2 regions of the Candidatus Sarcina troglodytae genome follow, and region 2 is predicted to be linked to the other one. Evidence: riboswitches for the same ligand, from Rfam matches in the RefSeq annotation. Region 2 holds a riboswitch; the other holds the start of a gene.
What was found. A riboswitch is a leader RNA that binds a small molecule or an ion and turns the genes downstream of it on or off. The one in region 2 is predicted to bind S-adenosylmethionine.
Positions count from the first base shown of each region.

Region 1 (4,220 bases), 350 kb from region 2:
TTTTCCATTTTCCCAATCAAAATTACCTCCATCAATAATCACACCACCTAACGCTACCGAATGACCATCTATATATTTACTTGTAGAATGAACAATAATATTAGCTCCATATTTAAATGGATTAAACAGATACGGCGTTGCAGTTGTATTATCTATAATTAAAGGAATATTAGATATCTTTGCAACCTTTGAAAATTTTTCAAAATCAAATATATTAAGGCTAGGATTTCCTATGGTTTCACCAAATATAAGCTTAGTATTATCTTGAATCTTACTTAAAATTTCATCTTCACTATCATAAGGATCAACAAATGTTGTTTCTATTCCGAAAGTCTTTAATGTTACATTAAATAGATTAAAAGTTCCACCATAAACACTAGAAACTGAAACTACATGATCACCACTTTTACAAATATTTAAAACGGCTAATAGCACTGCTGACTGACCTGATGATACACAAACTGCACCAACTCCATCTTCAAGAGCTGTTAATTTTTCTTCTAGTGCAGCCACGGTTGGATTGCTTATTCTAGAATATATATGCCCATTTTCTTTTAAATCAAAAAGATTAGCCACCTGCTCTGCACTATCAAATCTATAAGATGTGCTTTGAACTATTGGTAACGTAACTGAATTTAACGTTTCACCATTATATCCACCTTTTATACATAATGTTTCTTTTTTCAAATTTTCTTTATTCATTATTAATTCCCCCTTAATACTACATTTTTTAGCAATAATCAATAATAATTAACTTATACATGATAAATAAAATTTTATTTTTCTATAAAATAAAAAACTATTTCTATATCTAAAAAGATAAAGAAATAGTTTAGTTACTAAATTAATGTACTCATAAACTACTTTTATCTCTCAAAAAAATAAATTCTTGCAGGATTTAGCACAATTCCAATATGATTATTGGCTGTTGCTAGGCTTCATAGGGCCAGTCCCTCCACCATTCTTGATAAAAGATTTTTTATTTATTTTTTAATTATATTTTTATAATATTTAATATTTATTTTATTTGTTACAACTTCTTAATATAATTTATAATAATATTTAAAGTAAAATATTCCTATTTATAAAAACTTTAATAATATTTTAATCTAACTAACCTTAGCTTCTACATTATTTGAAGTTGCTTTAATCTTTCTTCCTTTAAACACATAATAAATTATAAAAGGTAACACCATAGTTACTGCAAAACAAACAATTAATATTGTTGTATACTCTCCTATACTACCACTTTGAAGACCAGATGGTGGCAAGAAAGATATTATAAAGGCTATTACTGAAAATATTAAACCTATTATAGCTAAAATAAGTTTTACTACTATTCCCCCAGGTATTTCGTAAGCTCTCTTTAAATTTCTTTTCTTAAGTACAAGATTAATATATGCTAAGAAAAATAAAAAATATGCAGCAAGATAAACAATAACTGTTAATGTCATTGCCATAAAAAATGAAACATTAGAGCTTCCGCCTCCAAAAGTTAAAACTATTGCCCACATTGTAACAACAATTCCTTGAATTATTAAAAGTTTTGGTGCTACATCATTTTTATTTCTTTTAGCTAACCCCTTAGGAAATATTCCATATTCACCTGCAACAGAAAGTCCTCTAGTTGGTCCTACAATCCAAGAACTAACCTCTGCAATAGAACCAATCGCTAAGAAAATTATTATAATATCCACAAGCCATGAAAAATGCCCGAAGTGATTAATAAGTAGTGCAAAAGTTTGAAATACTCCTTCATTTAAGCTAAGAACTGATTTAGGGACAACTGCACCTACTGATATAGCTCCTATTGTATTTAAAATTATTGCTAAAAATAATAAAATAATTACTGCTATTGGGTAATCTCTTTTTGGATTTTTCATATCATTTACATGAGTTGCTGAAACTTCAACCGCCATATAAGATAACATAAATGACACTAATACAACCAATGAATTTATATTTGTAAAATTAGGTAAAAATGTCTTTGTACTTATGTCTATATCAATTGGATTTCCTGAAAATATGTACACTGCTGATAAAATAAATAAAATAAATGCTGGTATTAAAACACCACCTATAAATCCAATTCTAGCTATTTTAGCCGTATTTCTTATTCCACTTAATTGAATAAAAGTTACAGCCCAGAAAATTATAATTACTGCTAAAAATTTAAGTGTTGGATCTGAATTTAACGCTGTCCATCCAGTTACATATGCTATTGCACCCACAACATAATATATCATTGTTACTGCACCTATTGTAAAAACAACAAACTGAAAAAATATGTGAGCAAATCCCCATTTTTCACCTAAAGTATTTTTGGTCCAAGTAAAAACTCCACCCTCACTCCATCCTTCAACAGTTGCCATCTCTGCTGCACACAATACAACTGGTAAAAACCATAAAAATCCTCCAGCTAATAAATAAAACACAGCACTAAAGCCTGATGTTGCAAAGGTTGGATATTCATACAACTCTACAAGGATTGAACCTGTTATAAACAAAAATCCAAACATTGAAAGCTTCTTTTTATTCTCCAAACAAAAAACCTCCTCTTTCATTAACTTTCAAATCTAATTTTTAGAACAATCCATTGTTTAAAATATATAATTCAAAACATATTTTTTCTAAAGCAAAAAAACTACTTCTTTGCAAGACGACAAAGAAATAGTTTCTATCTTAACTAAAAATTATTAACTAATTTAACTAAATTCTCTCTCATCTCTCAAGAAAATACATTCTTGCAGGATTTAGCACAATTCCAATACGATTTATTGGCTGTTGCTAGGTTTCACAGGGCCAGTCCCTCCACCGTTCTTGATAAAAGACTTATTCATTAATATTTAATTTTAAACTTATTATACTCTTTATAATAAATTTCTTCAACCATAAAAAACATTAAAATATTTCTAAAAACTCATTATATGTTTCTTTAACTCTCCAATAATCATTGTTATTCTCTAAAATTAATGTATAATCAGTACCATTATATATATATTGAACAATTAAGTTATCGTTAGCATTACGTCTCATACCTGTATTATTTTTTTTATTAATAGAAACAATATTAGCATTTAAAGGTAAAAAATTTATAGCTATATTTAAAAGTGAGACATCTGAACACATAATATCACCTTATATAATAATTATCACATAAATATAATATTAAGGCTTAAAATGTTTAGTTCCTTTAATATCCTAATTCTTCATTTAAAAATATAACATGAATTCTTCCTGGAATAGGTCTTTTAATAACAGTATATTCCCTACACATTCTTTCTGGACTCTTACAATCCATACAGTATCCAACCTTTGCACAAGGTGTTTTTCTATTTAATCTTTTGCCATTAGCAGGTGCTGCAATTCTTTCAACCCTAGATTTTGCTTCATTTAAATCCTTAACAATTTTATTAACTCCAGCTATAACTATTACCTTATCCGGTCCATAAATCATAGCGGCAACTCTATTACCATTACCATCTACATTGTAAAGTTCTCCATCTTCTGTTATAGCATTAGAACCTGTTATATATCCATCACAAGAAAAAGCTTTTCTATAAATATCTTTTCTCTCTTCCTCAGTTAAATTTTCTTTATATCTATCATAATACTCAAATCTTCCACTCTTTAAATGATCAACAATTCCTACCTCAAAAGCAGTCATAGTGCCACCTAAAGTTACAGAACTTCCCTCTTTTAATATCTCATCAATTTTATTTATAAGACTTTCTTTATCAGAAACTAAACAAGCTTCCATCCCATTATCATTTAAAGCCTTTATAGTCTTTTCAATTCTAATTTCATTTAACCATTTAATATCATCATTCATAATCATTTCCTCCACACATCTATATACTTTATAACAAATAATAAATCTTATATATTATTCATTATAGAATGAATTACATATATATACAACTTTATCTACCTAGTCATTAATTTTTATGTACTTATTGTTAACTTTTATATCAAATTATTCCATTAATTCTATATTATATATATAATTATATTTGCATACTTATTAACATATTAAAAAATCGGGGGTATATTAATGGAATTTTTAAAAGCCATAATACTAGGAATTGTACAAGGTATAACCGAGTGGCTTCCTGTAAGTAGTACAGGACATATGATATTAGTTGATGAATTTATAAAACTTGACTTTTCTCAAGTATTTATCAGCACATTTTTTGTTGTAATTCAATTTGGTTCTATCC
Region 1 covers NZ_CP051754.1:2,272,358-2,276,577, forward strand. The annotation lists gene HH195_RS10565 (O-acetylhomoserine aminocarboxypropyltransferase/cysteine synthase family protein) at 1-702, opposite strand, end outside; SAM riboswitch class I at 864-974, opposite strand; gene HH195_RS10570 (amino acid permease) at 1,110-2,543, opposite strand; SAM riboswitch class I at 2,719-2,830, opposite strand; gene HH195_RS10575 (hypothetical protein) at 2,902-3,129, opposite strand; gene HH195_RS10580 (lactate utilization protein) at 3,194-3,832, opposite strand; gene HH195_RS10585 (undecaprenyl-diphosphate phosphatase) at 4,055-4,220, shown strand, end outside.
Region 1: another riboswitch for S-adenosylmethionine. It lies ahead of HH195_RS10570 (amino acid permease); the one in region 2 lies ahead of metK (methionine adenosyltransferase).

Region 2 (4,220 bases):
AAAAGATAATCAGATTTCTAAAAATAATGCTGATCAAGGGATAAATATAACTAATAAAAAAGAAGATATTTTAGAGGAAGATGAATTTTCAAGCATTTCTAATGAACATGTAGAGGTTATAGACGAAGAAAATTCACAGAAAATTATGCTTGTGGATAAAGATAAAGAAGAGAGGGTAGAAGAGGAAGTTGTACAAAGTGTATTTAAAACTGATAAAAACAGTATAATAAATAAAATATCAAGTATTGATAAATTAAAAATAATGAAAATGGCAAATAGTTTATCAGTAAATGATTATAGGAATCTTATAAATAATATCAAAAGGAATGATGAAGTGTTAGCTGCAACTGAAATATTTGAGCTATTAAAAAATAAATTATCAAAAAAACAGTATGATGAATTAGTTTTAATTTTGGATCCATATATAGATATAAAAATGATAGAAAATAAAATAAATGAAAAATAAAGAAAAACATATTAAATGAAAAAAATAAAGAGAAAAATGATAATAATTTAAAATAAAAAGAAAAAATGGCCTAAAAATAAGGTTGAAATAAACATAAATAACATATATACTAAGTCTTGTCGATTGGAGATGTTTCAAGAGAAAAAACAAAAAAGTTACGCTGGCATGGCTCAACGGTAGAGCAGCTGACTTGTAATCAGCAGGTTGTAGGTTCGATTCCTATTGCCAGCTCCAAAAATGTGGAGGAATTCCCGAGTGGCCAAAGGGGGCAGACTGTAAATCTGTTGTCAGTGACTTCGATGGTTCGAATCCATCTTCCTCCACCAATAAAAACAATAAGGTCGCATAGCTCAGCTGGGAGAGCATCTGCCTTACAAGCAGAGGGTCACAGGTTCGATCCCTGTTGTGACCACCATTAACTTAATATATGCTGGCATGGCTCAACGGTAGAGCAGCTGACTTGTAATCAGCAGGTTGTAGGTTCGATTCCTATTGCCAGCTCCAAATGTGGAGGAATTCCCGAGTGGCCAAAGGGGGCAGACTGTAAATCTGTTGTCAGTGACTTCGATGGTTCGAATCCATCTTCCTCCACCAATAAAAACAATAAGGTCGCATAGCTCAGCTGGGAGAGCATCTGCCTTACAAGCAGAGGGTCACAGGTTCGATCCCTGTTGTGACCACCATTAACTTAATATATGCTGGCATGGCTCAACGGTAGAGCAGCTGACTTGTAATCAGCAGGTTGTAGGTTCGATTCCTATTGCCAGCTCCAAATGTGGAGGAATTCCCGAGTGGCCAAAGGGGGCAGACTGTAAATCTGTTGTCAGTGACTTCGATGGTTCGAATCCATCTTCCTCCACCAAATAATAGGCACTATATTTTATGAAGATAGTGTCTATTTACATAGTTAAATGCATATACATATTAGAGTATATATAACTCTTATCAAGAGAGGTGGAGGGAAAAGGCCCTATGAAGCCCGGCAACCAGTGATTTACCAAGGTGCCAATTCCTGCAGTGTTTTATTGCAAGATAAGAGGAGCTTAGTGAATTCAAGTCTCTTCTTAAATTAAGTTGAGGCTTTTATTTTTAAATTTTTTAAGAAATTTAAAAAGGCTATTTAAGAAAGGAGTGAAAAAGAGGTTATTTTATATAACCCATAATTATGAGAAGATTATTTACATCAGAATCAGTAACAGAAGGGCATCCAGATAAAATTTGTGACCAAATATCAGATGCAGTTTTAGATGCTATAATAGCACAAGATCCAACAGCAAGAGTTGCTTGTGAAACAACAGTAACTACAGGGATGGTTATGATAATGGGAGAAATATCAACTAACTGTTATGTTGATATTCCTAAAGTAGCAAGAGAAACTATAAGAGAAATAGGATATGATAGAGCTAAATATGGTTTTGATTGCGATACTTGTTCAGTAATGACAACAATAGACGAACAATCAAATGATATAGCAATGGGTGTTGATGAAGCGTTAGAATCAAGAGAAGGTCAAAAAGATGATATTGAAGCTGTAGGGGCTGGAGATCAAGGTATGATGTTTGGTTTTGCGACTAATGAAACTGAAGAATTTATGCCTGCACCAATAGCTATGGCTCACAGATTATCAAGAAGATTAACTGAAGTTAGAAAAAATGGTACTTTACCTTATTTAAGACCAGATGGAAAAACTCAAGTTACAGTTGAATATGAAGATAATAAACCAGTAAGAATAGATGCTATAGTTATATCAACACAACATGGACCAGAAGTTTCTCAAGAACAAATAAGAGAAGATTTAATGGAACATGTAATAAAAGCTGTTATACCAGCAGAATTATTAGACGGTGAAACAAAATATTACATAAATCCAACTGGAAGATTTGTAATAGGTGGACCACAAGGGGATAGTGGATTAACAGGAAGAAAAATAATCGTTGATACTTATGGTGGATATGGAAGACACGGTGGTGGAGCTTTCTCAGGAAAAGATCCAACAAAGGTTGACAGATCAGCTGCATACGCTGCAAGATGGGTTGCTAAAAACTTAGTAGCTGCAGGAATTGCTGATAAATTAGAAATTCAATTAGCTTATGCAATTGGTGTTGCAAAGCCAGTATCAATAGTTGTAGATACTTTTGGAACAGGTAGAATATCAGACGATAAGATAGTTGAAATAGTTGAAAAAATATTTGACTTAAGACCAGGTGCTATAATAAAAGATTTAGAATTAAGAAGACCTATATACAGACAAACAGCAGCTTATGGACATTTCGGTAGAACTGATATAGATGCTCCATGGGAAAAATTAAACAAAGTAGAAGAGATAAAAAAATATCTTTAAGATATAAATGTTAAATAAGCATTCTTGTAATTTAATTACAAGAATGCTTATTTTCATATAAAGGAAAGTAGATTTTTTATTTTTTCAATTAATTTTTAACTTCATTTATTTATTAAAATAGTATATGAAAAATATTTTGATAAAATCATTGCAATTTAAACAAATTAAAATATGATATACTAATTATAGATTAAAGATAATAAATATTTGTAGGAGAACTGTTATGGAAGTATTAAGTGGTACAGTGGATAGTATTGTTTATAGAAGTGAGGAAAATGGATATACTATTGCTAAAATTAAAGATGATAATATTATTTATACGATAGTGGGAGAGATTCCTCATATAAGAGAAAGGCAATTATTAAAACTTTCAGGCACTTGGATTAATCATCCTAGTTTTGGGAAAGAGTTCAAAGTTGAAATTTGTGAGGAAATCATTCCAAGTTCTTCAAAAGATATAGAAAAATATTTATCATCAGGGGTAATACATGGTATTGGACCAATTACTGCTAAGAAAATAGTAAATAAATTTGGAGATAAAACATTAGAAATCTTAGATAACGATATAGATAAATTAAAAAATATAGATGGTATAGGAAATAAAAAATTTAAGATTATAAAAGAATCTTATGTAGAACAAAAAGAACTTAAGGATATATACATATTTTTTCAAAGTCATGGATTAACAATAAAGCAATGTATGAAAATTTACAAAAAATATGGGGTTATAGCCATTGATGTAATTAAAGAAAATCCATATAAACTTTGTGAAGATATTTTAGGAATTGGTTTTAAGATATCGGATAAAATAGCTAAATCAATAGGAATTGATATAGAATCACCTTTTAGAATACAAACTGGTATACAGTATATAATAAATGAATTTTGTATGGCTGGAAATACATATATGCCAAAGGATATACTTATAGAAAAATCAATTAAGATTTTGCAGGTTTCTAAAGAAATTATAGAAAAAAATATTTTAGATAGTGCTTTAGATAATAAAATAAAGGTTGAAAAAATATATGGAATTGAAGGTGTTTTTACTATACCGTATTATTACTGTGAACTTGGAATAACTAATAAAATATTAAGTTTAGCGATAAGTGATTTTGAACAGATAGATGAAAATGTAGAAAATTTAATTAAAAAGTTTGAAAAGAAAAATAATATTAATTTTGGAAAGGTTCAAAAAGAGGCTATTGAAGGTGCTTTTGAAAATGGTATAGAAATAATAACAGGAGGTCCAGGTACTGGTAAAACAACTATAATAAAATGTATAATAGATATATTTGAGAAATGTGGTTTTAGTGTAGCTTTAGGAGCGCCAACTGGAAGAGCTGCTAAAAGAATGAGTGAATCTACTGGTAGGGAAGCTAAAACGATACATAGAATGCTTGAAATGGGAATTAG
Region 2 covers NZ_CP051754.1:1,922,399-1,926,618, reverse strand. The annotation lists gene HH195_RS08820 (hypothetical protein) at 1-466, shown strand, start outside; tRNA gene HH195_RS08815 (tRNA-Thr) at 626-700, shown strand; tRNA gene HH195_RS08810 (tRNA-Tyr) at 708-792, shown strand; tRNA gene HH195_RS08805 (tRNA-Val) at 806-881, shown strand; tRNA gene HH195_RS08800 (tRNA-Thr) at 896-970, shown strand; tRNA gene HH195_RS08795 (tRNA-Tyr) at 976-1,060, shown strand; tRNA gene HH195_RS08790 (tRNA-Val) at 1,074-1,149, shown strand; tRNA gene HH195_RS08785 (tRNA-Thr) at 1,164-1,238, shown strand; tRNA gene HH195_RS08780 (tRNA-Tyr) at 1,244-1,328, shown strand; SAM riboswitch class I at 1,406-1,505, shown strand; gene metK (methionine adenosyltransferase) at 1,632-2,807, shown strand; gene recD2 (SF1B family DNA helicase RecD2) at 3,031-4,220, shown strand, end outside.